4 regions of the Pseudomonas sp. FW305-E2 genome follow, and region 1 is predicted to be linked to each of the others. Evidence: riboswitches for the same ligand, from Rfam matches in the RefSeq annotation. Region 1 holds a riboswitch; each other region holds the start of a gene.

Region 1 (7,121 bases):
TTCGCCAGCCACGCAGGGTGAAACCTTCGGCGCATTCGTGGGACCAGGGAATCAACTGCATCGGCTTACTGTACTCTCGGGGTCAGGAAAACGCTGATTCTACAAACAGCAGCGGGTACAGTGAAATCACCAGCAACAGGGCCATCACGACATTGAACAGCATCAGCCAGCGCGAATTTTGCAACAGGTTGCGCAGGGCGCTACCGAACATCACCCATACCCCCACGCTGGGCAAATTGACCAACGCGAACAAGGCCGCAATGACGATCACGTTGGTTACATAGCCTTGCGCTGGCGTGTAGGTGGTAATCGCCCCTACCGCCATCACCCAAGCCTTGGGGTTGACCCACTGGAACGCCGCCGCCCCCCAGAAGCCCAGCGGTTTGCGGGCACTGGACGCGGCCGTGCCGACCGGCCCGGAAGTGGCGATCTTCCAGGCCAGGTACAGCAGATAGGCGGCGCCGGCGTAGCGCAGCACCGTGTACAGGGGTGGCCAGGCCTTGAATACCTCACCCAGCCCCAGGCCGACGGCCAGCACCATCAGCATGAAACCAAAACTGATACCCAAGGCGTGAGGGACCGAGCGGCGCACGCCGAAGTTCACCCCCGAGGCCAGCAACATGGTGTTGTTGGGGCCCGGGGTGATGGAAGACACGAAGGCAAACAGCACAAAGGCGGTCAGCAGGTCGGCAGAGGCAAGCATGGCGGGCATTCCACTTTCTTTATGGGTGCTGTCACACTAACGGAGCGCCACTCCCAGCAACCGGTACAGTTTTATTAAATTACGCAGATACACATCACTGTACCGACAATCCGGATCAAGGAAGCCGTCACCATGAGCCTCACCATTCGCCCTGCCGTTCGTACCGATGCCGAGCAGATCCTCACCTTCATCACCGAACTGGCCGAGTACGAACGCGCGCGCCACGAGGTGGTCGCCACCCTTGCCGACATCGAGCACAGCCTGTTCGACGAAGGCAGCACTGTGCACACCCTGATGTGCGAGCGTGATGGCCGTGCAATTGGCTTTGCCGTGTACTTCTACAGCTACTCGACCTGGCTCGGGCGCAATGGCATCTATCTGGAAGACCTGTACGTAACCCCCGAGCAACGCGGCGATGGCGCCGGCCGGCAGTTGTTGCAGCACATTGCCCGCGAAGCGCTGGCGAACAACTGCGGGCGCCTGGAATGGAGCGTGCTGGACTGGAACGAGCCAGCGATCGGCTTCTACCAGAAGCTGGGGGCCCAGGCGCAGGATGAGTGGGTACGCTACCGCCTGGATGGCGACAAGCTGGCGGCATTCGCCCGCGGGTGATCGCCCGGTTTTTGCACTTCTGCCTGCTGGAAGAACACGGCAGGCCTGAGCCTGTCATACCTGCTGTTCGGAAGGCTCGCGCGCTGTATGACATTGACGCCAAGCCCGCCCCATGCTCTCCTTATGCCTCGCGTTCAGGTGCCCCTCAGGGGGTGAAACGGGAAACCGGTGCGTCCCAGGCCCTTCAGCAGGGCTGGACAATGCCGGTGCTGCCCCCGCAACGGTAAGCGAGTGAAGCGTCTGTACCACTGTGCCTCGTAGTACGGCATGGGAAGGTGACGCGTTCCAGGAGCCCAGCTCTTCCTCGCAAGCCCGGAGACCGGCCTGGCGTTCATGAACACCCCGCGGTGGGCGGGCGCTGTTGCATTCCCTTGGGCGACCACGTCCGGGGCTGCCGCGCTCGCCCATTGCCCACAAAAAGCAGAGGATCGCGTCATGCCCGTCACCAGCGCCAAACAACACAGCCTTGCTACCCCCGTTACCCTCAGCCAGCGTGTAATCATCGCCGTCGGTGCCAGCTTGCTGGGTTTGTGCCTGGTGTACTTTGCCGGGTTCTCGCACATTGAGGCTGTGCACAACGCCGCCCACGACACCCGCCACAGCGCCGCCTTCCCCTGCCACTGAGTACGCCTGATGATCACGCGCATTGCCCGTACTGCGGGTTTCAGCGGGCTTCTTGCAGCCCTGTTGCTGACCTTGCTGCAAAGCTTCTGGGTTGCCCCGCTGATTCTGGAGGCGGAAACCTACGAGTCCTCGGCCCCGGCCGCACACCACGAACACGGTAGCGAAGTGGCCGCTCATGAACACAGCGCCGAAGCCTGGTCGCCGGAAGACGGCTGGCAGCGCGTGCTGTCCACCACAGGCGGCAACCTGGTGGTCGCAGTCGGCTTCGCCCTGATCCTCGCCGCCCTGTACAGCCTTCGCGAGCCCAAACGCGCTGCCAGTGGCGCATTGTGGGGGTTGGCTGGCTTCGCCGTGTTCTGCCTGGCTCCCACCTTGGGCTTGCCACCAGAACTGCCGGGGACTGCGGCCGCCGACCTGGGGCAACGCCAAACCTGGTGGGTTGGTACAGCCAGTGCCACAGCGCTGGGCCTGGCCTTGCTGGTGTTCGCCCGCCACTGGCTGCTGAAGGCACTGGGCGCCGTGCTGCTGGTCATTCCCCATGTAATCGGTGCACCGCAACCCGAGGTGCACGAAAGCCTGGCCCCTGAAGCATTGGAAACCCAGTTCAAAGTCGCCTCCTGGCTGACCAACGCCGCCTTCTGGCTGGCCTTGGGCCTGCTCAGCGCCTGGCTGTTCCGCCGTTCCAGCCAGGCTTGATGCCTGCCTTCTATGCCGGTTTTGGCTGCCGCCGGGGTTGCCCGGCAGATGCCTTGCAACGCTTGCTGCGCCAGGCCCTGGACAATCAGGGGCTGGCGCTGGCCGACCTGCGCGGCATCGCAAGCATCAGCCTGAAGGCCGACGAGCCCGGCTTGCAGCAATTGGCAGAACGCCTCGGTTTGCCCTTGGTGCTGTACCATGGCGCGCAACTGCAACCCTATGAACCACTGCTCAGCCACCGTTCCGCCGCTGCCCACCAGCACAGTGGCTGTTGGGGCGTAGCCGAGAGCGCGGCACTGGCCCTGGCCAGCCAGCGGCAGGGTACGGCCAGGCTGCTGCTGACGCGCCAGGTACTGGGCCCGGCGACGCTCGCCCTGGCCTGCTGAGCGTTTCGTACCCTCTTTTTTGCCAGGACTTTGCATGACCATCTACTTTATCGGTGCCGGCCCCGGCGACCCGGAGCTGATCACGGTCAAGGGCCAACGGCTGATTCGTCAGTGCCCGGTGATCATTTATGCCGGTTCACTGGTACCCGCCGCCGTGCTCGAAGGCCACCAGGCCGAAACCGTGATCAACAGCGCCGAACTGCATCTGGAACAGATCATCGCTGCCATGCGCAGCGCACACGAAAAAGGTCAGGATGTGGCCCGGGTGCACAGCGGCGACCCCAGCCTGTACGGCGCCATCGGTGAACAGATTCGCCACCTGCAGGCGCTGGGCATCGATTACCAGATCATCCCCGGCGTTACCGCCACGGCAGCGAGTGCCGCCCTGCTCGGCTGCGAGCTGACCTTGCCTCAAGTGGCGCAGACCGTGATCCTCACCCGCTATGGCGACAGCTCGCCCATGCCGCCGGGTGAGCAGTTAGGCGACCTGGCGCGCCATGGCAGCACCCTGGCAATTCATCTGGGGGTCAAGCACCTGTCGCGCATTGTCGCTGAGTTGATGCCGCACTACGGCGCGTACTGCCCGGTTGCGGTGGTGCATCGGGCCACCTGGCCAGACCAGGATTGGGTGCGCGGCAACCTCGGTGATATCGTCGAACGCGTAGCGGCCAAGGATTTCCGGCGCACGGCGCTGATCCTGGTAGGCCACGTACTGGGGGATACACCGTTCGCCGAATCGGCCTTGTACCGTGCCGGGCATGCCCACCTGTACCGCCCTGGCGACTGAACATTGCCAGCCTTGCCTCGGGCGTAGCAGACTCCGGGTTCCCGCCTGCGAACAGGAGCCATGCCCATGCTGGAATTACGCCCCAACTGCGAGTGCTGTGATGCCGATCTGCCGGGTGACAGCCCCGACGTTATGATCTGCTCCTTCGAATGCACGTTCTGCCGTGCCTGTGCCGAAACCCGCTTCCAAGGCCGCTGCCCAAATTGTACCGGGCAGTTGGTAGCCCGCCCGACGCGAGTCGGCCAGGCATTGGCCAACAACCCTGCCTCCACACTGCGTCTACACAAACCGCACGCTGCCTGCGCCTGAACAACTGCAAAGAAGCGGCATCACCGCTTTCTCAGGGTGATGTCTTTCCTGTTTCTTGTAGGACTTTTCAACAAAAAGCACTGGGGTTTTCAACACTTCTATACTCGGCATTACCAAACTTCGGGAATGGTCGTATCGTGCAGCGCTTCCGATAACCCCACTTGCAGACGTATTCCTGAGTGTTCCAGGAAGCGGACCACATCCCTACAGGAGTTTTCCTCATGACAACCGTGCTGATCGTCGACGACCACCCTATTGTCCGGCTGTCCCTGCGCCTACTGCTCGAACGCGAGCGCTTCCATGTCATCGGCGAGGTCGGCAACGGCAGTGAAGTGGCTCAGGTAGCCCGTGAACTGCGCCCTGACGTAGTCATTCTCGACATCGGCCTGCCTGGCCTGGACGGCATGGAAGTCATCAAGCGATTGCAGAGCCTGGAGCCGGTACCGAAGATCATGGTGCTGACCGGCCAGGCCACTGACCTGTATGTACGCCGCTGCCTGGATGCCGGGATAGGTGCCTTCGTCACCAAGGAAGAGGACCACGAGGCCCTGCTGTTCGCCCTCAAGGCCCTGACCAAAGGTTATTCGACCTTTCCGCAAATGTCGGTCAACAGCAACTCGCTGGAGAGCGAGCCAGTGCGCCTGGCCAGTCTCTCCAACCGAGAAATGGAAGTGCTGCGGCGCCTTGCGCGCGGCGAGAACAACAAGAACATCGGCACGTGCATGAACCTCAGCGCCAAGACCATCAGCACCTACCGGGGCCGTATCATGGAAAAGCTCAAGACTGAGTCTCTCGTGGAAATGGTCGACCTGGCCAAGCGCAACAGCGTCTATTGAGCGCTCGGCTACCATGAAACTGTTGCTGGCGAGCGTCCTTCTGGCTATCAGTCTGGCCAACTCCACGGTGCTGCAGGCCAGCAGCGAACCACGCCATCTGCTGGCGCGCTCAATCAGTGCCGCTGCCCCACTGACGTTATCCGGCGATGATCGCCACTGGCTGAAAAATCGCCAACGCCTGATACTGGGTAGCGCGCGCCCCGACTACCCCCCGTTCGAAATCAATGTCAGTCAGCATGACTATGAGGGGTTAAGCGCAGACTACGCCGGCATCATCGGCGAACAGCTTGACATACCCATTGAAGTACGCCGTTTTGACAGCCGTCACGAGGCCATCACTGCCCTGCGTGATGGCCATATCGACTTGCTAGGTAGCTCCAACGCCTTCGAAGCGGCAGACGCCCAGCTTAGCCTGAGCACCCCCTATGCCGACGACCTGCCAGTGATCGTCACCCGTGAGGGGCACAGCTTGAAAAGCACGCCCGACCTCGCCGGCCTGCGCCTGGCGATGGTCGATCACTACCTGCCGGCCGTCAGCGTTCGCACCCTGTACCCAAAGGCGCAACTGAGCCTGTACCGCTCAACCCTGGCCGGGCTCGCTGCTGTGGTGCTGGGCGAGGCAGACGCCTATCTGGGCGATGCGATCAGCACCGACTACATGATCGGCAAAAGTTTTCAGGGCACGTTGAAAATCGACCATTTCTCCCAACTGGCTCCAGAGGCTTTTGCCTTCGCCATAGCCAGCGACAACCCGCGCCTGCATCGGCTGGTGGACAAGGCGCTGTCACGCATAAGCGAAAGTGAACGCCTGAACATTCTGCGCCGCTGGAGCAGTGGTAACACCAGCCTGCTGCTGCAGCGCCACCTCACTGCCTTGAGCGAAGAAGAAGAAGCCTGGATCACCGCCCACCCCACTATCAGCGTACTGGTCAATACCTCGCTGGCACCTTTGACGTTCAACGATGCTCAGCACCGCCCTAGCGGTATCACCCTGGACCTGCTCAAGCAGATCTCGCTGCGCACTGGGCTGCAGTTCACACCCGTCGAGAGTGCTTCATCGCAGGCCATGATCGACCGCCTGGTGCACGGCGAGGCACAGATGATCGGGGCGCTGGGCTATGGTGCCGACCGCTTGAAGCAACTGCGCTACACCCGCCCCTACCTGGTCAGCCCGCGCGTGCTTATCACCCGCAACGACGGTGAATCACCTGCACAGGCCAAGGCCCTGGATGGCAAGCGCATCGCCTTGGTGCGCGGCTCACCGCAGCAGGCCGTTTTGCAACAGCGATACCCGCAGGCCGAGATCGTCGAAGTTGACAACCCCCTGGGCCAGATGGAGGCCGTGGCCAACGGTGTTGCCGACGTGGCCCTGAGCAGCCATATCAATGCGGCCTATTACATCAGCCATGTGTTCAAGGACCGTTTGCGCATTGCCAGCGTGCTCGACGACGCCCCGGCCATTGCCGCCTTTGCCGTAGCCGCCGACCAGCCACAGCTGCAGGCCATTCTCGACAAGGCGCTGCTAAGCATTCCACCTGAAGAACTGGACCAGTTGATCAACCGCTGGCGCACCAGCACACTGGTGAGCGACAGCCCATGGCGCGACTACCGCACCCTGGCTTTGCAGGTGCTGGTGCTGTCGGCCCTGCTGCTGGCCGGGGTGGTGTTCTGGAACAGCTACCTGCGCAAGCTGATCAACCAGCGAACCGAGGCACAGCACGCACTGCAGGCACAGCTCGCGCTGAGCCGTGGGCTGCTGGAACAGTTACGCCAGGCCAAAGACGATGCCGAACAGGCCAGCCAGACCAAAAGCACCTTCCTGGCCACCATGAGCCATGAGATTCGTACGCCGATGAATGCGGTGATCGGTCTGCTGGAACTGGCCCTGGAAGATAGCCGCAGCGGCCGCAGCGACGCCCAGACCTTGCAGACCGCCCATGATTCGGCCATTGGCCTGCTAGAGCTGATTGGCGATATTCTCGACATTTCCCGCATCGAATCCGGCCATATCAGCCTGCAACCGGTGCCTACCAATCTGGTCGAACTGGTGCGCGCCACGCTGCGTGTGTTCGAAGGCAATGCCCGGGCCAAAGGGTTGCATCTGCAGGGCGAGCTGCCTGCAGAGCCGGTATGGGTGCTGGCTGACCCACTGCGACTCAAGCAAATTC
Region 2 (7,121 bases), on a different contig from region 1:
GATCGGTCTGGGCGTCCCGATTGAGCCGGCCGATGCGCTCTTGCAGCAAGTTCAGGCTGAACAGCAACGCCCGCTTGAGCTCTGCCGCCTCGAAGTACCAGGCCCGCACCTGATGCAAGTGCTCGGCGGTAGCGGCGCGGTCCATCGTGCGGGCACCGGCGGCGAGTTTCCACAGCGGGCGGGCGATGGTACGGGCCAGCCACCACAGCAGCAGGCTGCCAACCAGCGCCAAGGGCGCCGAACTGGCGATCACGTTCAGCACCAGATGGTGCAACGGCGCCACCGTCTGCGCCAATGGCTGCTGCGCTACCACGCCCCAGCCGGCGCTGGGGACGGTGGCGAAGCCTGCGAGCATTTCCACGCCCAGGCTATTGGTCAGCTGCCGGGTACCGCTGTCCAGTGTCGCCAACTGGTCGACCAGCGCATTGCCCTCCACCACCGTGCCTACCCGCTCGCTATGGGGGTGGTACAGCAGGCGTCGGTTGCGGTCGACCACATACAGGTACGAACCGTCCTTGTAGAAATGCTCGCCCAGCAGGCTGTTGAGGATGTTGCGTTCACGCAGGTACAGGCTGCCACCCACATACCCCAGGTAGCGGCCGTTGCGGTCGAAAATGGGTTGCGACAGCGCCACCACCAGGTTGTCGGCCGCCGACAGGTAGGGCGTGGAAACCAGCGGACGGCGTTCCTGCAGGGCTTCCAGAGCGCCGGGTGACTGCACGTGGGTGCCGACCAGGTGGCGTAGCGGGGCGGGAGATACTGCCAGCAGTACACCGTTGGCATCGATCACGAAGGTGGAGTTGAAGGCCATGCTCTGGCCCAGTAGGCGGTCGCTTTCCACCTGCAGCGCAGCGGCATCGCTCAACTGCCGGCTTTGTACGCTGGCGCTGAACATCAGTTGCTGCAAGGCGTTGCCTATGAAGGTTTCGGTGATGCTGGCCAGTTTTGTCGCATACACCCGGTTGGCTTCCAGGGCATTGTCGATCAATAGCTGGCGCTGCACCCGGTAGCTGGCGAAATAGCTGGCGCACAGCATGACCACTGCGGTAAGGGCGCAGAGCACCAGAATGAGTGTACGTAGATCCAGGCGCAATCCATGCTTGGTGTATGTCAATCCTGACCTCGGGTGATCGTAAAGGGCGGCTGAACGGAAGTTACCTTGGCGGGCAGCGCTCAAGAGCCTGCCTTGTCCAGCGCATCAAGCTCATCTTCCACCTCTTGCATACGCTGCTCCACCAAAGCTTGCACGTTCACATCGCGGGCGGTTTCGCGCATCAGGGCGGTGAGTTTTTCGCTTAAGCGTTTGCCGGCTTCGGTGTCTTCCAGGGCGCGAGCTTTGGCGGGGTCCTGGGTGGCGGCGACGATGGTGGCGAATTCGGCGTCGCTGAAGTTCTTTTCGCTGTACAGGCGGAACAGGTCCCGGCGCTGGTCCTCGACGGTGAGGTGCTTGCGCAGTACGTCCTGGATGGTCGCTTGCGACAGCTGCGGGTGAGTGCGACCCAACAGCGCGGACATGCGCTCGATGTTGTGCGTGTAGGCGTCCTGCAGCGGCAGCTGGCTGAGGATCTGATCTTCACGGGAGGGTTTCTGGTCGCAGGCGGTGAATGCAGCAGCCAGCAACAGGGGTAACAGCAACTTCGGGAGGCGAGGCATGGTGTGGCCTGGTCGGGCAGTGAAGACTGCCGATTATACCGATGTCCGCCTTGCCACGACGAGCCCTGTGATTTGCCTTGTGCGGCACGCTGCGGTAGAACCGTGCGCTCCCAACCATACTGGCAATAGCCCGATGCCGAACTGGACCCTGCAACCTGTGGCGCGTGACGCCATTGCCGAAGTGCTGGCATTTGTCGACAGCGCCCGGCGTGCGCTTTTCCCGATGCTCGCCAACGCACCCTTGCCGCGTGACCTGGCGCATTTCGCCGACACTTACCTGGACGGCGCCGGCTGCTTTCTGGAAGCCCGTGAGGGTGGGCGGCTGGTTGCGGTGATCGGTTACTTGCCCTATGACCATCGCTTTGCCCAGCTTGATTACCGCGCAGAGCGGGTAGTCGAGGTGGTGCGGCTGTTCGTGTTGCCGGCCTACCGCAGGCATGGCCTGGCGGCCGCCTTGTTTGGTGCCTTGCGCGAACGGGCGATGCAAGCGGGCTTGGACTGCCTTTACTTGCATACTCATCCGTTTCTGCCGGGTGCCATTGCGTTCTGGGAGCGGCAAGGCTTCACGGTGGTGGATGTGGAGCAGGACCCGGTGTGGCAGACCACGCACATGCAGCTGCGATTACGCTGACCTGTGGGCACGTGCCTGTTGGCGATGACGCAACAGCATGGGCAGGGCTACCAGGTTCAGGGGGCGCGAAAGCGCAGGATGCGCACGCCGTCGTAAGGGTCGGTGAGGTAGTGGGCGTGGACACCGAAGGTGCTCAGCAGGCGCTCTGGGGTAAGCACTTCGAAGGGTTTGCCGAGGGCGACCAGACGGCCCTTGTCGAGAACCGCGACACGGTCGCAGGTCAGCGCCTGGTTGAGGTCATGCAGCGCTACCAGGGTGGTGACCGGCAGCGCCTGCACTTGTTGCAGCAGGCTTAGCTGATGCTGAATGTCCAGGTGGTTGGTCGGTTCGTCCAGCAGCAGCACCTGCGGCCGTTGGGCCAGCGCACGGGCGATGTGCACACGCTGGCGCTCGCCACCGGACAGCGACCCCCACAGGCGCGTGCGCAGGTGCAGGGCGTCGAGGTCGGCCAGGGCTTGTTCGACGATGGCGCAGTCCTGCCGAGAGAACGGTGCCAGGGCCGAGAGCCACGGCGTGCGGCCCAAGGCAACCGCGTCGAACACGCTGATCGCATCGAGTGTGTCGGCCTGTTGCTCGACCAGCGCCAGCGCCTGGGCAACACGGCGGCGGGGCATCTGTGCCAGTGGCTCACCCAGGAGCTGCACGCTGCCGCAGGCGGGTTTGCACAGCCCTGCCAGCACCTTCAACAGCGAGGACTTACCCGAGCCGTTGGGGCCGACGATGCCCAGGGTTTCACCAGCGACAACGCTGAGATCGATAGCGCTGAGCACGGTAGTGCCGGCCAGTTGCAACCCCAGCCCATGGCAGGCTAGCGGGGGGATGCGAACAGCGGTCATGGCTGTCATGGGCGCCCCCGTCGGCTGACCAGAATCAGGGCGAATACGGGGGCACCGATCAGCGCCGTAACCACGCCCACCGGGATCACCTGGCCGGTGATCAGCGTGCGCGAAAGAATGTCCGCCACAATCAGAAACAGCGCACCACCCAGTGCGCTGGCGGGCAACAGACGGCTGTGCCCGGGGCCGAGCAGAAGGCGCAGGGCATGGGGTATAACCAGCCCGACAAAACCGATGGCGCCGACAATGGACACCATCACAGCCGTCACCAGCGCTGCACAACTGATCAGCAGCAACTGGGTGCGGCGCACCGGGATGCCCAGCGAGGCGGCCGAATCGGCACCGAAGGTAAAGGCATCCAGCGCACGGCGATGCCACAGGCACACCAGCAAGCCGACAATCACCACCGGTACGGCCAGCCACACCGAAGGCCAGCGTACACCGCTCAGGTTGCCCAGCAGCCAGAACAGGATGCCGCGCGCCTGCTCGGCGGTGGCTGACTTGGTGATCAGGAAGGCGGTCAGTGCATTGAACAGCTGCGAGCCGGCGATACCGGCAAGGATGACCTGTGCATTGTTGCTGCTGGGGCCGGCCGCGCGGGCCAGCACCAGCACCAGGGCGAATGCGGCCCCGGCGCCGATGAAGGCCCCTGCAGACATGCTTAATGCGAAGCTACCCAGCCCCAGCAGGCCGACCAGTACCGCGCCGGTCGAGGCGCCGGCAGACAGCCCCAGCAGGTAGGGCTCGGCCAGTGGGTTGCGCAACATCGCCTGCAGGATGACACCGCAGGTGGCCAGCCCGGCGCCGCAAGCGGCCGCGACCAGGGTGCGGGTCAGGCGGTAGTTCCAGATGATGCCGGCGTCGATCGGGTCCACCGGGTAGTCGGCTTGCCACAGGTGGTTGGCCAGCACCTGGCCAACCACGCTGGGCGACAGGTTGGTTTCGCCAATGGCGGTACCGGCCAGCAGGGCGGCCAACAGAGCGGCCAGGGCAACCGCGATGCAGGGTAACAGGCGGTTCATCACGGGGCTGCTTTACCGCTGGCGAAGGCCGTGGACAGCGTCTGCATGCCGCGGAACAGGCGGATGCCGGCCTGCATGGCGTCAGCGTCGAGGATAATGATGCGGTCGTGCTTCACCGCGTCCATGTTGCGGGTTACCGGGTCACTGCGCAGGAATTCGAGTTTTTTCTGGTAGTCGTCGGCGGGGAAACGGCGGCGGTCCATACGCGCGATGATCAGCCAGGTCGGATTGGCCTTGGCCAAAGTTTCCCAGCCTACGCTTGGCCATTCTTCGCTGGACTCGACCACGTTGCGCACACCGAGGGTGCGCAGCATGAAATCGGCGACACCTTGGCGGCCGGCCACATAGGGGTCGATGTCTAGGTCGGCGCTGGAGAACCAGAACAGCGCCGAAGTTGCCGACAGGTCCTTGCCGGCCAGTTGTGCCCTGGCGCTGTCGAGGCGCCCTTGCAACTCGGCGTTCAGGGCCGCGCCGCGGTCCTGAACGTCGAAGATCTCGGCCAGTTGGCTGACGCTCTTGTAGATACTGTCTACCTGGAACGCTTGCAGGCGGGTGCCGTCTGCACCGACCAGGTTGTCCTTGCCCTCGCAGTCCGATGGCAGCACGTAGGTGGGGATCTTCAGCTCATCGAACTGCTCGCGGGTGGCGACCACGCCCTGGGCACCGACCATCCATTCGAACTGCGCCGCGACCAGCTGCGGGCGCTTGCCGACCACCGCCTCGAAGCTGGGGTCGTTGTCGGCCAGGCGCGGCACCTTGGCGTTCACCGCCTGGTATTCGGGCAATACATTGTTGAACCACAGCGAAGTGCCCGCCAGCTTGTCACCCAGCCCCAGGGCATAGAGCAGCTCGGTACCGGCCTGGCCGATGGTGACGGCGCGCTGCGGCGCCTGGGCAAAAATCTGCGGCTTGCCGCAGTTGTCGACCGTCAGCGGATAGTGGGTGGCAGCGGCCTGGGCCAGGCCAGTGAAGCCTAGGCCAGCGAGTAGGGTGGCGAAACGGGGCAGCATGCTGGGCGATCTCCTATCGGACAGTTCTGGTGAGGAACGCACGGACAGGCATCGCCGAGGCCCAGCGGGTGGCCGGGGCAACACGGATGGCCAATCCCGGACACCCCGCCGGTTGGTGAATGTAGGCCGGCAGGTCTCCTGACTGGTGCGTCACGGCCCGGCTCCGGCCTTCCCGGGCGGCAGGCCCAGTGGCATCGATGGAGCAGGCTCGGCACCTACAGTTGCGGGGGCAGTTCCGTTTGGCCCGTATTGGCAGGCCTGGGATTCCCTGTTAGTTCCGTGGTGGAAACCGGCGGCCCGCATGGTAGACCATCGCGTCGCCAGGTGAAAACGCTTTTCAGAAGTACTTCAGCCAGCTGATGTCGCGGCGGCGCTGCTTCAGTCGGGCGAACCCGCGCACCGGCAGGTACAGCGAAAACGCCAGCAGTACTGCGACCAGCCATATCGCTGCGACACCGTCGAAACCGAAGTAGTCGCCATGGTTGAGCCCGAACAGCGCCACGCAGACCAGGTACAGCAGCTTCAGCACATACAGGTGCAGCAGGTAGAAGAACATCGGTGCCGCACCGAACACCGCCAGGGCAGTGATCCAGCGCGCCTGGCCGGCCCGTTCGAACGCGCGTAACAACAACAGGCCGCAGCCCAGGGTCAGGGTCAGGAACAGCAGCGACGGTGGGTATTTGGTGATGTTGAAGAAGCTCATCAGGGTTTGCGTGAAGGTTGGGTAACCGCTCCACGGTGCCTCACCGTAACCGTTGAACATGCGCAGCAGGACAAAGCCAAGCAGCGCGAGCAAGCCAGCCGCCAGCAGGTGTTGCTGGCGTTGCCCGGCATCGCTGCCGCGGGCGAACCAGGGCCCCAGGCCGTAACCCAAGGCGATGACGCCGATCCACGGCAGCACCGGGTAAGACGTGCGCAGGTGCAGGTTTTCGGAAAACGCCAGCCAGCCGCGATCATGCAGGATTGCCCACGGCACATGCAGGGCTGAATCCACGCCAAAGTGCAGGCCGTCGAGCAGGTTGTGGCCGGCGACGATGCTGGCGCCCAGGGCGAGCAGTGCGGCGCGTGGCAGCCACACCAGCAGCGACAGGGCGATCATGCTGACGCCGATGGCCCAGATCACTTGCAGGTAGATCACGCTCGGGGGCAACTGGAAGGTCCAGGCGAAGTTGACCAGGGTGAACTCCAGCACCACCAGGAACAGCCCGCGTTTGAACAGGAACGCGGAGACGTCGCCACGGCCCTGATGCTTCTCGCCATACAGCCAGGCCGACAGGCCGGTCAGCAGGACGAACACAGGCGCACACAGGTGAGCGAGGGTGCGGCTGAAGAAAAGCGCCGGTTCCGTGGTGTCGATGGCCATGGGGTCGCTGACCTGGCGGTGCAGGAGGAAAGTCTCGCGGACGTGGTCCAGGAGCATGAACAGGATCACCAGGCCGCGCAGGGCATCGATGCTCTGCAGGCGCTGGGTGATCAGCGTGGGCGTGGCGCTGGCACTTGTCATGGGTTGTCTAATAGGAATTAATTTCATGTGAAACGTTATCGTATAACAAGACGCTGAAAGGGAATAGAGGTTTTTGTGTGGCCTGTGCCGGGCTCTTCGCGGCACAAGCCACCCAGATCAGAAGCTGTAATCCACCGTCGCGAAGTACGACCGCGGTATCCCCATCAACCACTGCTGCCCGCTGAACGCCGACTGCACATACTCGCGATCGAACAGGTTGTTCAACTGCAACCCCACCTTCACATCCGGCAACACCCGCCAGGCGATGTTGGCATCGACCACGGTGTACCCGGGGGCGCTCTGGGTATTGGCGGTATCGGCATAACGCTCATCCACATAGCGCGCCCCAATGCCAGCCTCCACCTGCTGGCCGAAGCCTTTGCTCAACCAAAGGTTGGCGGTACGCCGTGGCACGTTGGCCGGCCGGTTGCCTGCCCGATCCTGCGGCAGGCCGCCGACCCTTTC
Region 3 (7,121 bases), on a different contig from region 1:
CGTCACCGCGCTGTTCAGCGCCATGTTCTGTGGCTTGAAGGGCGCCACAGCGACGCCCTGGCGCAACAGCCAGCGGCACAATGCGGTCACCAGTGTGCTCTTGCCTGCGTCGGAGGTGGTGCCTTGCACCATGAGGGTCGTCATGCCGTTTCCTTCTGATAAGCCGCCAGGGCCTGGGCCAGACGCTGTTCGTCCGCCGTGCAGGCAGGCAACCCCAGGCGCACGGCTGCCGGCTGTTCGAACAGCCGTACCAGGATGCCGCGCCGGGCGAGAAATTCATGCAGGCGTGCAGCGTGCTCGCTACGCACGTACTGGAACAAGTCGCAGCCACCACTAGGCGCCAGGCCGGCACTGCGCAACACGTGCGCCAGCCGCTGGCCGGCAGCCGCACAGCGTTCGGCCTGCGCGCGCTGGGCAGTTTGATCGGTCAGGCTGGCCTGGGCCAGCACCCGGGTCGGGCCGTTGACGGTCCAGGGGCCGAGCAGCTCGGCCAGGCGCAGCAACAAGCTGTGTTCGGCGGCAACGAAGCCCAGGCGCACGCCGGCCAAACCGAAGAACTTGCCAAACGAGCGCAGCACGATCAGCCCCGGGCGTTCGGCGCAGTCCACCACGCTGTCCGCCGGGGTGTTGTCCATGAATGCTTCGTCGACCAGCAGCCAGCCACCGCGGGCCGCCAGGCGAGCATGCCAAGCCAGCAGGCGTTCGCGCGACACCCGTTGGCCGGTTGGGTTGTTGGGGTTCACCAGCACCAGCACATCGAGGCCGTCGAGCGCAGCCTCAACTTGCGCCTCATCCAGGGCCAGCAGTTGGTGCCCCGCCCGTTGCCAGGCATAAGGGTGTTCGGCATAGCACGGCGTCAGCACGCCAACCCGGGCGGTTGTACGCAGCAGCGGCAAGGCCTGGATAGCGGCCTGGGAGCCGGCTACCGGCAGCAACTGGCGGGCGCCGTAATACGCACGCGCGGCGTCCTCCAGGCCATCCTCGGTTTCTGGCAGGCGGGCCCAGGCGTCGACGGGAATCGGCGGGACAGGAAATGGCCAGGGCGCAATGCCGCTGGACAGGTCGAGCCACTGCTCACGGGCAATACCGTATTGCTGCACCGCGCGTAACAGGCGGCCACCATGTTCAAGCATTGATATAGGCCCCCAGGCAAATCATCAGCAGCCACAGCCACACGCCGCGCTGCACCAGTTGCCAGCCGCGCTCGATGGCATCGGCATCGGCCACTGGCCCCTCGCCCAGGCGCGGCCGCTCATGCAGTTCGCCGTGGTACACCGCCGGGCCACCAAGCTCGACGCCCAGCGCGCCGGCGCCGGCAGCCATCACCGGCCCGGCGTTGGGGCTGTCCCACAGCGGGCCCTGTTTGCGCCAGCAGGCCAGGGCCAGACGGGTTTTGCCCAACAGGGCATAAGTCAGGGCTACCAGCCTTGCAGGTATATAGTTGAGCACATCGTCGATGCGCGCCGCGCACCAGCCAAAGCGCTCGAAACGTTCGTTACGGTAGCCCCACATGGCATCCAGCGTGTTGCTCAGGCGGTACAGCACCACACCGGGCGCACCGGCCACCACAAACCAGAACAACGCGGCGAACACTGCATCGCTGCCGTTCTCCAGCACCGACTCGGTCGCCGCTCGGGCCACTGCTGGCTCGTCCAGTTCGCGCGTTTCGCGGCTGACCAGGTAGCCAACGCGGCGCCGCGCCTCCACCAGGTCGCCCTGGCGCAAGGCGTTGGCCACCGGCAGCACATGCTCGCCCAGGCTGCGCAGCCCCACAGCGCAGTAAAGCGCCAGCACGTCAACCAGCCAGCCAATATACGGCAGCCACGAAAGGACCAGCGCCATCAGGGTTAGCGGCACCACCGCCAGAAACCACGCGCTCACGCCGTGGCTGCGCCAGCCGCGCCCACCCGCATTCAGGCGGCGCTCCAGGTTGCCGGCCATGTTGCCGAACGCCACCAAGGGGTGGCGCCGCTGTGGTTCGCCCAACAAAGCGTCCAGGGCCACCCCGGCCACGGTCAGCAAGGCCACGCTCATTGACGCTCTCCCCATTGGTTTTCGTAAAGCATTTCACTCAGAGGCCGCTCTTCGGCCCAGCTTTCCTGCACCAACATCGGCACCGGATAGAACGCGGCGACCGGCCCAAGGCACAGTACCGCCACCGGCTTGGCCCCGGCGGGCATGCCCAGCAGCGCGGCCAACGCCTGCGGGTCGAACAGCGATACCCAGCCCATGCCCAGCCCTTCGCCACGCGCGGCCAGCCACAGGTTCTGGATGGCACAGGCCAGCGAGGCCAGGTCCATCTCCGGCAGGGTGCGGCGGCCGAAGATGTGTGGCTCGCGGTTGTCCATCAAGGCCGCCACCAGCAGCTCGGCACAATCGTTTATGCCCTCCACCTTCAATTTCATGAAGGCATCGGATCGCTCGCCCAACGCCTCGGCCGTGCGTACCCGCTCCGCCTCCACCAGGGCCTGGATGCGCCCGCGCAGGTCACGCTGGGTGATGCGGATAAAGCGCCACGGCTGCATAAGCCCGACACTGGGCGCCTGATGCGCGGCGGCCAGCAAGCGGCCAAGCAGTTCGGGCGCCACCTGGCCACCCGCAAAATGGCGCATGTCGCGGCGCTCGCCGATGGCCCGGTAAATGGCGGCGCGCTCGGCGTCGCTATAGGCGTGATCATTCATGGTCGCAACAGCGCCGCCGCCGCATCCGGGCAGGAAGGGAAATAGAAGTGCACGTAAGAGGCCGTCAGCCGGCCCAGACGATAAACCGCCTCGTTGCCACGCCCGCCGTTGGGGCTCAGGCCCCGGGCAATCGGTTCCAGCGCAGTGCTGGTCAGCGAATGGTGATAGGTGTGACCGCGCAAGGTCCCCTCCGGCAGCTCCACCGCCTGCAGCGCCAGGGCGGCCAGGCGCTTCTGCATGGTCGCCTCACCCGGCAGCAGGCCGAGCAGTTCGGCACGTTCACCGGCCACGTCAGTCAGGGCATCAAGCAGGTAAAGCATGCCGCCGCACTCGGCCAGCAATGGCTTGCCCTGCGCGTGGTGGGCACGGATCGCCTCGCACATCGGTGCGTTGGCGGCCAGCGCATGGTGATGCAGCTCAGGATAACCACCCGGCAGATACAGGCTGTCTACCGCCGGCAGTTCGTGGTCGTGCAGCGGCGAGAAGAACACCAGCTGGGCACCCTGGTTGCGCAACAGGTCGAGGTTAGCGCCATACGTGAAGGCGAACGCCTCGTCCCGCGCCACGCCAATGCGCACACCGGCCAGCGAGGCCACGCAGGCTTGCGGTTCAGGCTCGGCAAAGCTGACTGGCGGCGGCAACGCCGCATCGCAACTGGCGCCCAGCGCTTCGGCGGCGGCGTCCAGGCGGGTGTCCAGGTCATTCAACTCGCTGGCCTGCACCAGGCCCAGGTGGCGGCTGGGCAGTTCGATGCCGCGTTCGCGGGACAAGCCGCCATACCAGCGCAAGCCCTCGGTCAGGCTGCCTTCGAGCAGTTGCGCATGACGCAGGCTGCCTACCCGATTGGCCAGCACGCCGGCGAACGGCAGATCGGCCTGGTACCGCGCCAGGCCCAGGGCCAGGGCACCGAAGGTCTGGGCCATGGCTGTGCCATCGATCACCGCCAGCACCGGCACGCCAAAGTGGCGCGCCAGGTCGGCGCTTGACGGGGTGCCGTCGAACAGCCCCATCACCCCTTCGATGAGGATCAGGTCAGCCTCGCCAGCAGCTTCCCACAGCAGACGACGGCTTTCTTCGGCACCGATCATCCACAGGTCCAGCTGATACACCGGCGCGCCACTGGCCCGCTCGAGAATCATCGGGTCAAGAAAGTCTGGCCCGCATTTGAACACCCGCACCTTGCGCCCGAGGTTGCGGTGCAGGCGGGCCAGCGCAGCAGTGACGGTAGTCTTGCCCTGGCCTGAGGCGGGTGCCGCGATCAACACGGCGGGGCAGTGGCGCGATCGACTCACAGTTCGACGCCCTTCTGTGCGCGGATACCGGCCTGGAAGGCGTGCTTGAGCATGCCCATTTCGGTCACGGTGTCGGCCAGTTCGATCATCTCAGGCTTCGCAGCGCGGCCAGTGACAATCACATGCTGCATGGGCGGGCGGGCCTGAATGTCGGACAGTACCTGGTCCAGGTCGAGGTAGCCATGTTTGAGGGCGATGTTGAGCTCGTCCAGCACCACGAACTGTACACCTGGGTCCTGCAGCAACTGGCGCGACACCGCCCAGGCGGCTTGCGCAGCGGCGATGTCACGCTGGCGGTCCTGGGTTTCCCAGGTAAAGCCCTCGCCCATCACGTGGTAGCGCACCTGTTCAGGGAAGCGACGGAAGAACAGCTCCTCGCCGGTGCTGTTGCGGCCCTTGATGAACTGCACCACACCGCATTGCATGCCGTGGCCCAAGGCGCGCGCGAGCATGCCGAAGGCCGAACTGCTCTTGCCCTTGCCATTGCCGGTCAGCACCAGCAGCAGGCCGCATTCGTTAGGGGAATTGGCGATGCGTTCGTCGATGACCGCCTTCTTGCGCTGCATGCGCGCCAGGTGGCGTTCGTCGCGTTCGGTGGAATCGCTCATCAGGGTTCTCCGCTGGCTGGCACCACGGCAATGCGCGGCGACAGGTAATAGGCAGGCAAACGGAGAACGCGCAGAGGCCATGGCTGGGCGCCACGGTGCACCGCGCATCACCCTCCGTGATGCCGTTGGCAGTATCAGGCCGGTCTCCGGGCTTGTGAGTGGGCCTTGGCCCTGGCCTGCGCGCCTTCCCGGATGCTGGCATCCAGTGGCCCTGCGCGGCCTTTTACTCATCCACCGTTGCGGGGGCAGCGCCGGAATCGCGCCATGCTGGCGCCCACCGGCTTCCCAGTTTCACCCTGCCCAGTCGGGGCTGGCAGGGCACCTGAAACACGCCGCGAAGGTTAGAGGGTTGCACCGGGAGCGTCAATCGAAGCGGGAGGTCTGGCGGGTGAGCAAAACACCTTGAATCCAGGCAGCCGGTATCGGCCCCGAGCTAGAGGGGCCGCTAAACAGGCATGGATATCAAGGGTTCTGTGCCAGATGCCCTTGCGGAATCACCCGCTTGGCCTGCAGGTAGGCCTTGGCCCAGTAGCTGTTCGACAGGTAGTCCAGGCGCACGGTGCCACCGGTGGAAGGTGCATGCACGAAGCGCCCGTCCCCGACATAGATGCCGGCATGGCTGACCTGCGAGCCGCCACTGGTGGCGAAGAACACCAGGTCACCAGACTGCAGCGAACTGACATCCACCGTCGGTGCGCGCATGACAATCATCTCTCGCGTCGAGCGCGGCAGGCTGATGCCAGCAGCATCACGGTACACATACTTGATCAGGCCGCTGCAGTCGAAGCCGGAGTCCGGCGTATTGCCCCCCCAACGATAGGGCGTGCCAACCAGACCAATGGCGCGGATCAGTACGTCATCGGCAATCGGTGAAGGACTGGGCTGGCTATAGGTAACCTGCGGCTGTACCACAGGGGCCGGCGCAGGCGCACGGCTGGAGCATGCAGCCAGCAAGGCTGCCAAGGAGAAAAATGCGAAGCGCGCCATCTTTACCATGGCCAGAACATCCTGTCTGAGACCGCTGCGCTGCAGCCGAAAAGAGTTGAGAATTTAGATTAGACGCTTTCTGTAAATGCGCACGGCGGCGAGCTTTTTTTAAAGCATCACCGCCGCGGCAGGGTACATCATTTTGATATCAGTTGCGCGCGATGTTGGTCGGCGCCATGGCCAAGGCTCGCTTGGCTTCAATGAAAGTCTTGCTCCAGTAACGATCACCGAGGCTGTCGATGCGCACACCACCACTGCGGCGGCTGCTGGAGTGGATGAACTGGTTGTCACCCAGGTAGATCCCGGCATGGCTTACCCGGCCACGGCCATTGGTGCTGAAGAACAGCAGGTCACCTGGCTTGAGCTTGTTGCGGGCCACTTTCGGGGCATCGACGTTGATCATTTCACGCGTGGAGCGCGGCAGCGTCATGCCCGCCTCTTCGCGGAACAGGTAACCGATGAAGCCACTGCAGTCGAAGCCGGACTTTTCCGAGGTACCACCGAAGCGGTAGCGGGTGCCGATCAACGACATGCCGCGCTCGAGAATGCTGTCAGCCAGAACCGGCAATTGGTAAGGCTTGCTGCCGGAGAAAGACGCCAGGTCATCTTCGGTGGCCAGCTCTTCCGGCTCGCCGAACACCGACGAAGAAGAGGCTTTGGCGTTGATTGCCGATTGTGCAGTGATCGGCGTGTGATCCTGGGGCTGGGATACCGGGCCTTGGGCCGCGCAGCCAAAAAGCAGGGTCACGAGTGCGAGTGGCACGAGGGGTGCGAAGCGCTTCAGCATGGGCACGACCGTGTCTGTAATCCTTTAGAAGGGTGAAACTATGCCCTCTATCATGGCCATTTGCAAATTTTATCGAAAAAGATGTGACTTTTTTGTTTTACCGCTCTGGCCCAAGGTTTTCAGGGGGTTACCAGCCGAGGGTTTCCTTGAGAAACGGAATGGTGAGCTTGCGTTGAGCCTGCAGCGACGCCTGATCGAGGCGCTCGAGCAAGTCGAACAACGCGCTCATGCTCCGCGCGCCGCGGGTGAGGATGAAATGGCCGACTTCGTCGGTCAGGTGCAGGCCACGGCGCGAAGCTCGCAGCTGCAAGGCGCGCAGCTTGTCTTCGTCGGACAGGCCGCGCATCTGGAACACCAGGGCCAGGGTCAACCGCGACTTCAGGTCCGGCAGCTTGATCGGCAGCTCACGCGGTGATGCCGAGGCAGCCAGCAGCAAGCGTCGGCCGCTGTCGCGCAGGCGGTTGAACAGGTGGAACATGGCCTCTTCCCAATCCGCCTTGCCGGCGATCACATGCAGATCGTCGATGCACACCAGTTCGTACTGGGCCAGGTAGTCGAGCAGTTCGACGCCACGATCGAGCAATTGCGCCAGCGGCAGGTAGACAGCAGGCTCGCCACGTTGCTGGAAGCGATGGGTAGCGGCCTGCAGCAGGTGGGAACGGCCAACACCCTGCTTGCCCCACAGGTAGATAAGGCTCTCGGTCCAGCCGGCGTCGGCTTCGCATAGCCGCTCGACGTAACCCAATGCCGCAGCATTGGCGCCCGG
Region 4 (7,121 bases), on a different contig from region 1:
GCGCTGCTTGAGGCCGGCCTCGGTCTGCTTCGCCTCGGTCAGGTCATAGTTCATCTGCGCGGGGCTGAGGCTGATGAGGTTGTTGACCCCGTCCTCGCTGGTCGAGTACTGGCCGTACAACGACAGGTCGTCGCTGATTGCGTACACCAGCCCGACGCGCCAGTTGCCCCCTTGCAGGCTGCGATCGCTGCGGCTGTCGTTGGTCAAGTTGTTGCGGTCGATGTGGTTCTGGTCGCGACGCACGCCGGTAACCAAAGACAGGCGATCGCTCAATTGCAGGCGGTTTTCGGCAAACAGGGCAAAGGTATGGGTGGTCGAGAGTGTTTGCGGCCGCAACGGCGAGGCGCTATGAAACCCGCCGGGCTGCGGCTGCCACGGGTCGAGGTAGTCGCCGCCGACATCGTTGTAGGGTGAATTGCTGTCGACGTTGAATCGCACCTTGTTGTATTCGGCACCGAGCACGGTCTTGCTGTCCAGGCCGAACAGGGTGTGGTCGAAGGTGAAGGTTTGACGGTCGCCGAACTGTTCCTGGTTGTGCTTGATTTCCAGGTAGCTGCCGCGCAGCAACTGCTGACGCCCGGCGTCCCAGCTGTAGTCTTCGGCGTTGCGCCAGTGGCGGCGGCTTTTGATGTAGTACAGCTGGTTGCTGGCGCTGAGCTGGTCGTTCAGCGCCCAGTCGGTCGTTAACCGGGTCCATTCATCAACGTACTGCTGCACGTCGTTCTGCACGTTGTAGTTCTTTTTGCGCAGGCTGCTGCGGTAGTGGCCGTCGATCAGCGGGGTACCGTAGTAGTTGGCAGGTTGTGCATCGCCGCGGTCATGGGCCAGCGTGAAGCTGAGGTCATCACTGGCGTCAAAACGCAGCGCGGCGCTCAGGGCCAGGCTACGTGAAGCGGTGCGGTCGACCCAGCCATTGCCGGCCTGTTGGTTCAGCGTCAGGCGGTAGCTCAGGCGCTCGCTGAGGCTGCCGCCGCTGTCCAGGCCGAGCTGCTGGCGGTCCCACGAGCCGTAACCCAGTCGCAGGTGGTTGCGCACCTCGCCGGCAAAAGGTTTTTTCGGGATCACGTTTATCACTGCGCCGGTGGCGCCTTCGCCATGCAGTACCGAGGCCGGGCCGCGAATCACCTCGATGCGTTCGACCATCCACGGGTCGACCGGGAAGGTCTGTGTGCCGGCACCGGTGTACAGGCGCGCGCCGTCGAACAGGGTCATCACTGAGCTGTGGCCGGCAAAGCCGCGGGCAGACAGGCCTGTACCGCCGTCCCCCGGGGAGCCGACGAAAGTAATGCCCGGTGAGCGGGTCACTGCATCCTGCACCGTGATGTTGTTGCGCTGCTGAATCTGCCGTTCGCTGATACTGCTGGTGCTGGCCGGTGTTTCCAGGGCGCTGAGGCCAAGGCGCGAACCGGCCTGGGTCGGCGTGGCCAGGTCGATGGTGCGGTTGTCCTGGGTGTCGGTGATGGCCGTGGAAGGCAGGGCCAGAGGCTGCGGGTCGCGGTCATCAGCCAGCGCCGGCAGGGCAACGGCCAGGCAGGCCGCCAGGGGGTGAAGTTTGAACATACGGGACATGTCGTTCCACTGCTGCAGGAATGAATGGATCCCGGTGGAAAACACGCAAAGGCGAACCATGCAGGCAGGCGCGCGCACGGATTCCGGCCTGCGCCCGCCCACCGCGGGTTGCCAAGTGAAGCTCCAGGCCGGTCTCCGGGCTTGCGAGGGGCATGAAACCTTCACCTTCCCATGCTTGAGCACAGTGGTATCTCGAAGGGTTCGCTCGCTTACCGTTGCGGGGGCAGCACCGGACTTGTCGTGGGCAACACGACGCACCGGTTTCCCGTTTCACCCTGCGCGCGGCGGCGCAGGGCACCTGAAACTGGCGCGCATCTGACCATTGAAAGGCTGGGGCGTCAAATGTTGGTGTGCTGTGAATGCTGAGAAAAAACAACAGGTTGTGCGTTTTTGCGGCGCCGGAGCCCCATTTGGCAAGAAGATCAGGCCCCAGCGTGATGAGTTGGCTGGGGAGGCAGGCTTGCCTGTAAAGCTAGCGCCCGCGGCGCCGCGATACCCGTGCCTCGATGTTCTTGCGCCCGATCAGCAGCGGCGGCTTCTCCACCACCGGCTCATCCGCCAGCCATTTGTACATCACCAGGCAGTCCACCAGCCCCAGGCGGGCATGACGGTAGGCCTTGGGCAAACGGCCGACTGTTTCAAAGCCCAGCTTGTGCCATAGCGCCACGGCCACTGCGTTGGTGGCTACCACCGAGTTGAACTGCAATGCCAGAAAGCCTTCCTGGCGCGCCAGCTTTTGCGAGTGCTCGCACATCAAGCGCGCCACGCCCCGGCCGCGCGCCTGTTCGCAGACCATGTAGCCGCAATTGCCCACATGCGCACCAGGCCCGGCAGCATTGGGCTTGAGGTAATACGACCCCAGTAGCTCGCCATCTTCTTCGGCCAACAGCGTGTGCAAGGGCAGCTCCAGCCACAGCTGGCGCGCCTGTTCGAAGCTCAGCGCCGGGTCGAAAGCGTAGGTTTCACGGGCTTGGACAATGGCCTGGAAGGTGGGCCAGAAACGATCAAAATCTTCCGGCGTCATGGGGCGAATGTGGATCATGCGGGTTCCTGCGCGGGGTGAGCCGCCCAGTCTGGGTGGCGCGGCGCCGTCGCGCAAGGGCGGCGACGCCGTTTGTGCTCAACCGTTGGCCTTGCCCACCGCGTCCATTGCGCGGGCCGAGTACACCAGCGCGGCACCGGCGTTCATGGCCACGGCCACGCCGAGGGCCTCGGCAATTTCCTCGCGGCTGGCACCCGCTTTGACGGCCTGCTGCGAATGCACGGCGATACAGCCGTCGCAGCGGGTGGTCACAGCCACGGCCAAGGAGATCAGCTCGCGGGTCTTGGCATCCAGGTGGTTGGTTTTGGCGCCTGCACCGCTGGCGGTCATGTAGCCGGCTACGGTGTCGGGGGAGAGTTGCTTGAGATCGCCGATGCCGGCCATCAACTGCTTACGGTAGGCGTCCCAGTCCATCATGCTCATCGTCTTCACCTTGGGGGGTTGCGAGTGGAGCTTTCAGGCTAGTCGAAGCGTGGCACGTGCGAGGCGGTACTTTGGTGGGTAAACGCAGGTCACTCGTACAGTGGCCTGCGTTGAGCCTTCAGATGTAGATGAACACCAGCACCAACGCCGCGACCACTGCCCATTTTTCCAGGTAGTAGCGCAGGCGATTGCGCTTCTTCAGCGCCTTGCCACGCTCGCGGATCTTGTAGATGCGGGTGAACAGGCGGTTGATGCCACCGGTCTTGTCGCTGGCATCGTTGGGCGCAGCGGCAGCGGCCATCACGTTGCGGCTGAACCAGCGGTTGAACGCGGTTGCCCAGCGGTACTTGAGCGGGCGTTCGACGTCGCAGAACAGGATGATGCGGTTGTGCTCGGTGGTGTTGGCTGCATAGTGGATGTAGGTTTCGTCGAAGATCACCCCCTCACCATCGCGCCAGGCGTATTTCTCGCCGTCCACGTCGATGTAGCAGCCGTCGTCATTCGGCGTGTCCAGGCCCAGATGGTAGCGGTACGAGCCGGCATACGGGTCACGGTGGCGCACCAGCTTGGCTCCCGGAGGCAGGGTAGCGAACATGGCGGCCTTGACCGTGCCGATGCCTTGCAGCAGCTCGGTCGTGCGTGGGCAAAGGGCCATTGCCGACGGGTGGCTTTCGCCATACCACTTCAGGTAAAAACGTTTCCACCCGGTCTTGAAGAACGAGTTGAAACCGACGTCATCGTAATTGTCGGATTTCTTGATTTCGCCTACGTGCAGCAACTGGCGGCCTTCCTCACGGATCTCCTGCCAGTGGTCCTGCAGCGGTTTCAGTTCTGGAAAGGCCTCGACCGGCAGGTAAGGCTTGGCCGGGTGTTTGGAGAACAGGTACAGGAAGCTGTTGATCGGGGCCAGGAAGCTGGAGTGGTCGCCCAGCTGACGAGTCAGCTTGTGGCGAACCCGACCGCGCAGGTGAACATAGGCGATCGAGAAGACGAAGATAAGTACGAGTGCAATTTTCATGGACGTTTACTTGTCGAAAAATGGCCATGCGCCGAGGCATGAGCCCGCCAGCATAAACAATCATGGGGGCAGTTTGTACTTATTGTTACCAAACTGCGGGGCGACATTGGTGTAATACCCTACAGTCTTGCGCAAACGTTTCATGTCAGGGAGTTTGTATGGTTCAGGATATACGCTCCAGCGGTAGCCCGTTCAAGCGGCTGTTCTTCGCCTTGCCGGTCAGCGACGCGCAGCGCCGTGACTTGGGCCAGTGGCGGCGCGGGCTGAACCTGCGCAGCGGCAAACCGGTGCCGGCGGCCAACTTCCATGTCACGCTGCTGTTTCTCGGTGATGTGGACACTGCGCAGGTGCCTGCAATGTGCGCGGCGGTTGACCAACTGGCGCTGCCAACCTCGGCGCCGCGGCTGTTGCTCGACCGTTTGCAGGTGTGGCAACGGGCCGGCGCCTTGGTGCTGGAGGCGCAGCAGGTACCGCCCGCCCTGTTGCAACTGGTGTACGGTTTGCAGCAGGCGTTGCTGCCGTTGGGGCTGGAAGCGGCCACGCGTGAGTATCGACCGCACCTGACGCTGTCCAGGGATTACCGCGGGCAGCCGCCCGAGGCCAGTAGCGCGCCGGAGTTTTACCTCACCGCGCGACACTTCACGCTTTACGAGTCGCGCAAGGGGGCTTACTGGCCATTGGCGCAGTGGCCGCTGGCGGGCTGACCCGCCGGGCGAAAAACGCCTTGTCCCGGATGCGTACCTGCAGGGGCTGTTCAGATCGGGTGATTACACCGGCATGCTTTGGTAAGGCAATTCATCCCCTGGGCTGCGTTCGAACTGGCGCTTGTATTCGCGGCTGAACTGCGAGGTACTCTGATAGCCCACCCTGTGCGCAGCCTGTGCCACGCCCAGGCCTTCGCCGATCAGCATCTGCTGCGCCTTGAGTAGCCGCAAGCGCTTGAGGTACTGCATCGGCGCCATGTCGGTGCAGCGCTTGAAATGTTCGTGGAAGGTTGAAACGCTCATGTTGGCGCGCGCAGCCAGTGCCTCCACGCTCAGCGGCTCGCTGTAGTGCTCGCGCAGGTGGGCGAGGGCGGCGCCGATGCGGGCGAAGTGCCCCTGTTGCTCCACCAGTGCCCGCAGCACACCGGCCTGCGGGCCACGCAGGGCGGTGTACAGCACTTCGCGCACACGCGCCGGGCCCAGCACCTTGGCGTCCAGCGGGTCGTGCAGGCAGCGCAGCAGCCGCTCCACGCTTTCGCGCATGGGCGCATCCAGTGCCGCCGACGTCATCGATTGCGGGGTTTGCGCCTGCACTTCAGCGTCCGGTGCCAGGCCCATGCTCTGCACCAACTCGCCCAGCACGCCACGGTCGATGCCCACCGCCACGCCCAACAGCGGCGCCTCGCGGGTGGCAAAGGTTTCACACATGAACGGCACCGACAACGCCTGCACCAGGTAATGCCCGGCGCCGTACTCCAGGGTGCGCGGCCCCAGGCGCGCCAGTTTGCTGCCTTGGGCCAGGATCATCAGGCTTGGTTCGTAGATCTGCGGGCTGCTGGCCACATAGTGGTCCCAGCTCAGCACCTGTACCTGGGGCAGGTGCGTGGGCACAAAGCCTGGGCGCGTGGCGAGGCTGCGGATCAGTGCGCAAAGCGGCGCATTGGCGTCGACGTGACGGGTCAGTTGCATGGTGGACCAAGGGCAGAGAATCAGACAGTTTGATCATCGCAGATTGAGGGCGTGGCGCCAGGTGTTAGATGACACCTTCGGAGAATCAGGCATGCATGCCGGAGAATCAGCCGTGGGCGAGGCGGCGAACGGCGCGCAAAATGCGTCGCCTGAATCGTTTCACTTCACTGCGAGGCCCTGCATGTATACCGCCATCGGTTATGCCGCTCAAACCGCCACCAGCCCCCTGGCCCCCATGACGTTCCAACGCCGCAGCCCGCGCCCGGATGACGTCGCCATCGACATCCTGTACTGCGGCGTGTGCCACTCCGACATCCACCAGGCGCGCAACGAATGGGGCATTGCCGTGTACCCGCTGATGCCGGGCCACGAGATCATCGGCCGGGTCACGGCGGTGGGCGACAAAGTCACCGCGCACAAGGTCGGTGACCTGGTGGGCGTCGGCTGCATGGTCGACTCGTGCCGTACCTGTGAAGCCTGCGCCAAGGACCTGGAGCAATATTGCCTCGAAGGCCCGACCATGACCTACGCCACCCCGGACCGGGTCGATGGCAGCAACACCATGGGGGGGTACTCCAGCAGCATCGTGGTCAGCGAGCACTTCGTGGTGCGCATACCGGCCGGCATGGACCTGCCCAGCGCTGCACCTATTCTGTGCGCCGGCATCACCACCTATTCGCCGCTCAAGCACCACGGCGTTGGCCCGGGCCACAAGATCGGCATCCTCGGCATGGGCGGCCTGGGCCACATGGGCATCAAACTGGCCAAGGCCCTGGGTGCGGAAGTGACCCTGTTCACGCGCTCTCAGGCCAAGGCCGAGGAAGCGCGCCGCCAGGGGGCCGACCATGTGATCGTCTCCACGGATGCCGAGCAGATGCGCGCCGCTGCCGGCCGTTTCGATTTCCTGCTCGACACCATTCCGGTGCAGCACGACCTCAACCCGTACCTGGAAACGCTGAAGTTCGACGGTGTGCACATCCTGGTCGGCCTGATCGAACCGATCGACCCGGCATTGCATGCGGCCAACCTGGTGATGAAGCGCCGAGTGCTGGCGGGGTCGTTGATCGGGGGGGTTGCCGAGACTCAGGAAGTACTGAACTTCTGCGCCGAGCACGACATCCGTTGCGATATCGAGATGCTGGATATCCGCAACATCAACCAAGCCTATGAGCGGATGATTGCCGGTGATGTGAAGTACCGGTTCGTGATCGACATGGCCACGTTACAGGGCTGATGGGTCGGTTGCCTGTACGGGCCTCTTCGCGGGCAAGCCCGCTCCTACACAGGGGTGATGTAGGGCTTGCGCGCGGTGGGGCCCGTACAGGCAGCAACGATGCAGCCGTTTTACCAGGCCATCGGCTTGTCCCAGGCCTTCCAGAACAACCATCGCCGCACC

What was found. Region 1 has a riboswitch for cobalamin ahead of AC3WLP_RS25240 (CbtB domain-containing protein). Riboswitches for the same ligand answer to the same signal wherever they lie in the genome.
Region 2: another riboswitch for cobalamin. It lies ahead of AC3WLP_RS05895 (ABC transporter substrate-binding protein); the one in region 1 lies ahead of AC3WLP_RS25240 (CbtB domain-containing protein).
Region 3: another riboswitch for cobalamin. It lies ahead of cobO (cob(I)yrinic acid a,c-diamide adenosyltransferase); the one in region 1 lies ahead of AC3WLP_RS25240 (CbtB domain-containing protein).
Region 4: another riboswitch for cobalamin. It lies ahead of AC3WLP_RS05905 (TonB-dependent receptor); the one in region 1 lies ahead of AC3WLP_RS25240 (CbtB domain-containing protein).

The regions. Positions count from the first base shown of each region.
Region 1 covers NZ_JBYSYE010000055.1:7,944-15,064, forward strand. Annotated here, with positions in the region: gene AC3WLP_RS25225 (alpha/beta fold hydrolase) at 1-61, opposite strand, end outside; gene AC3WLP_RS25230 (LysE family translocator) at 83-712, opposite strand; gene AC3WLP_RS25235 (GNAT family N-acetyltransferase) at 836-1,315, shown strand; cobalamin riboswitch at 1,435-1,657, shown strand; gene AC3WLP_RS25240 (CbtB domain-containing protein) at 1,751-1,939, shown strand; gene AC3WLP_RS25245 (CbtA family protein) at 1,949-2,635, shown strand; gene AC3WLP_RS25250 (cobalamin biosynthesis protein) at 2,635-3,021, shown strand; gene cobM (precorrin-4 C(11)-methyltransferase) at 3,056-3,808, shown strand; gene AC3WLP_RS25260 (DUF1272 domain-containing protein) at 3,875-4,117, shown strand; gene AC3WLP_RS25265 (response regulator transcription factor) at 4,339-4,953, shown strand; gene AC3WLP_RS25270 (transporter substrate-binding domain-containing protein) at 4,967-7,121, shown strand, end outside.
Region 2 covers NZ_JBYSYE010000004.1:166,176-173,296, forward strand. Annotated here, with positions in the region: gene AC3WLP_RS05870 (sensor domain-containing diguanylate cyclase) at 1-1,114, opposite strand, end outside; gene AC3WLP_RS05875 (hypothetical protein) at 1,174-1,653, opposite strand; gene AC3WLP_RS05880 (GNAT family N-acetyltransferase) at 1,787-2,284, shown strand; gene AC3WLP_RS05885 (ABC transporter ATP-binding protein) at 2,341-3,129, opposite strand; gene AC3WLP_RS05890 (FecCD family ABC transporter permease) at 3,126-4,142, opposite strand; gene AC3WLP_RS05895 (ABC transporter substrate-binding protein) at 4,142-5,152, opposite strand; cobalamin riboswitch at 5,264-5,461, opposite strand; gene AC3WLP_RS05900 (acetyltransferase domain-containing protein) at 5,490-6,656, opposite strand; gene AC3WLP_RS05905 (TonB-dependent receptor) at 6,774-7,121, opposite strand, start outside.
Region 3 covers NZ_JBYSYE010000021.1:59,355-66,475, forward strand. Annotated here, with positions in the region: gene AC3WLP_RS16770 (cobyric acid synthase) at 1-144, opposite strand, end outside; gene cobD (threonine-phosphate decarboxylase CobD) at 141-1,133, opposite strand; gene cbiB (adenosylcobinamide-phosphate synthase CbiB) at 1,126-2,034, opposite strand; gene bluB (5,6-dimethylbenzimidazole synthase) at 2,031-2,681, opposite strand; gene AC3WLP_RS16790 (cobyrinic acid a,c-diamide synthase CobB) at 2,678-3,973, opposite strand; gene cobO (cob(I)yrinic acid a,c-diamide adenosyltransferase) at 3,970-4,581, opposite strand; cobalamin riboswitch at 4,702-4,922, opposite strand; gene AC3WLP_RS16800 (C40 family peptidase) at 5,044-5,577, opposite strand; gene AC3WLP_RS16805 (C40 family peptidase) at 5,717-6,355, opposite strand; gene hda (DnaA regulatory inactivator Hda) at 6,483-7,121, opposite strand, start outside.
Region 4 covers NZ_JBYSYE010000004.1:173,507-180,627, forward strand. Annotated here, with positions in the region: gene AC3WLP_RS05905 (TonB-dependent receptor) at 1-1,569, opposite strand, end outside; cobalamin riboswitch at 1,679-1,886, opposite strand; gene AC3WLP_RS05910 (GNAT family N-acetyltransferase) at 2,042-2,611, opposite strand; gene AC3WLP_RS05915 (carboxymuconolactone decarboxylase family protein) at 2,690-3,034, opposite strand; gene lpxO (lipid A hydroxylase LpxO) at 3,153-4,052, opposite strand; gene thpR (RNA 2',3'-cyclic phosphodiesterase) at 4,211-4,756, shown strand; gene AC3WLP_RS05930 (AraC family transcriptional regulator) at 4,820-5,725, opposite strand; gene calA (vanillin reductase) at 5,907-6,959, shown strand; gene AC3WLP_RS05940 (WD40 repeat domain-containing protein) at 7,070-7,121, opposite strand, start outside.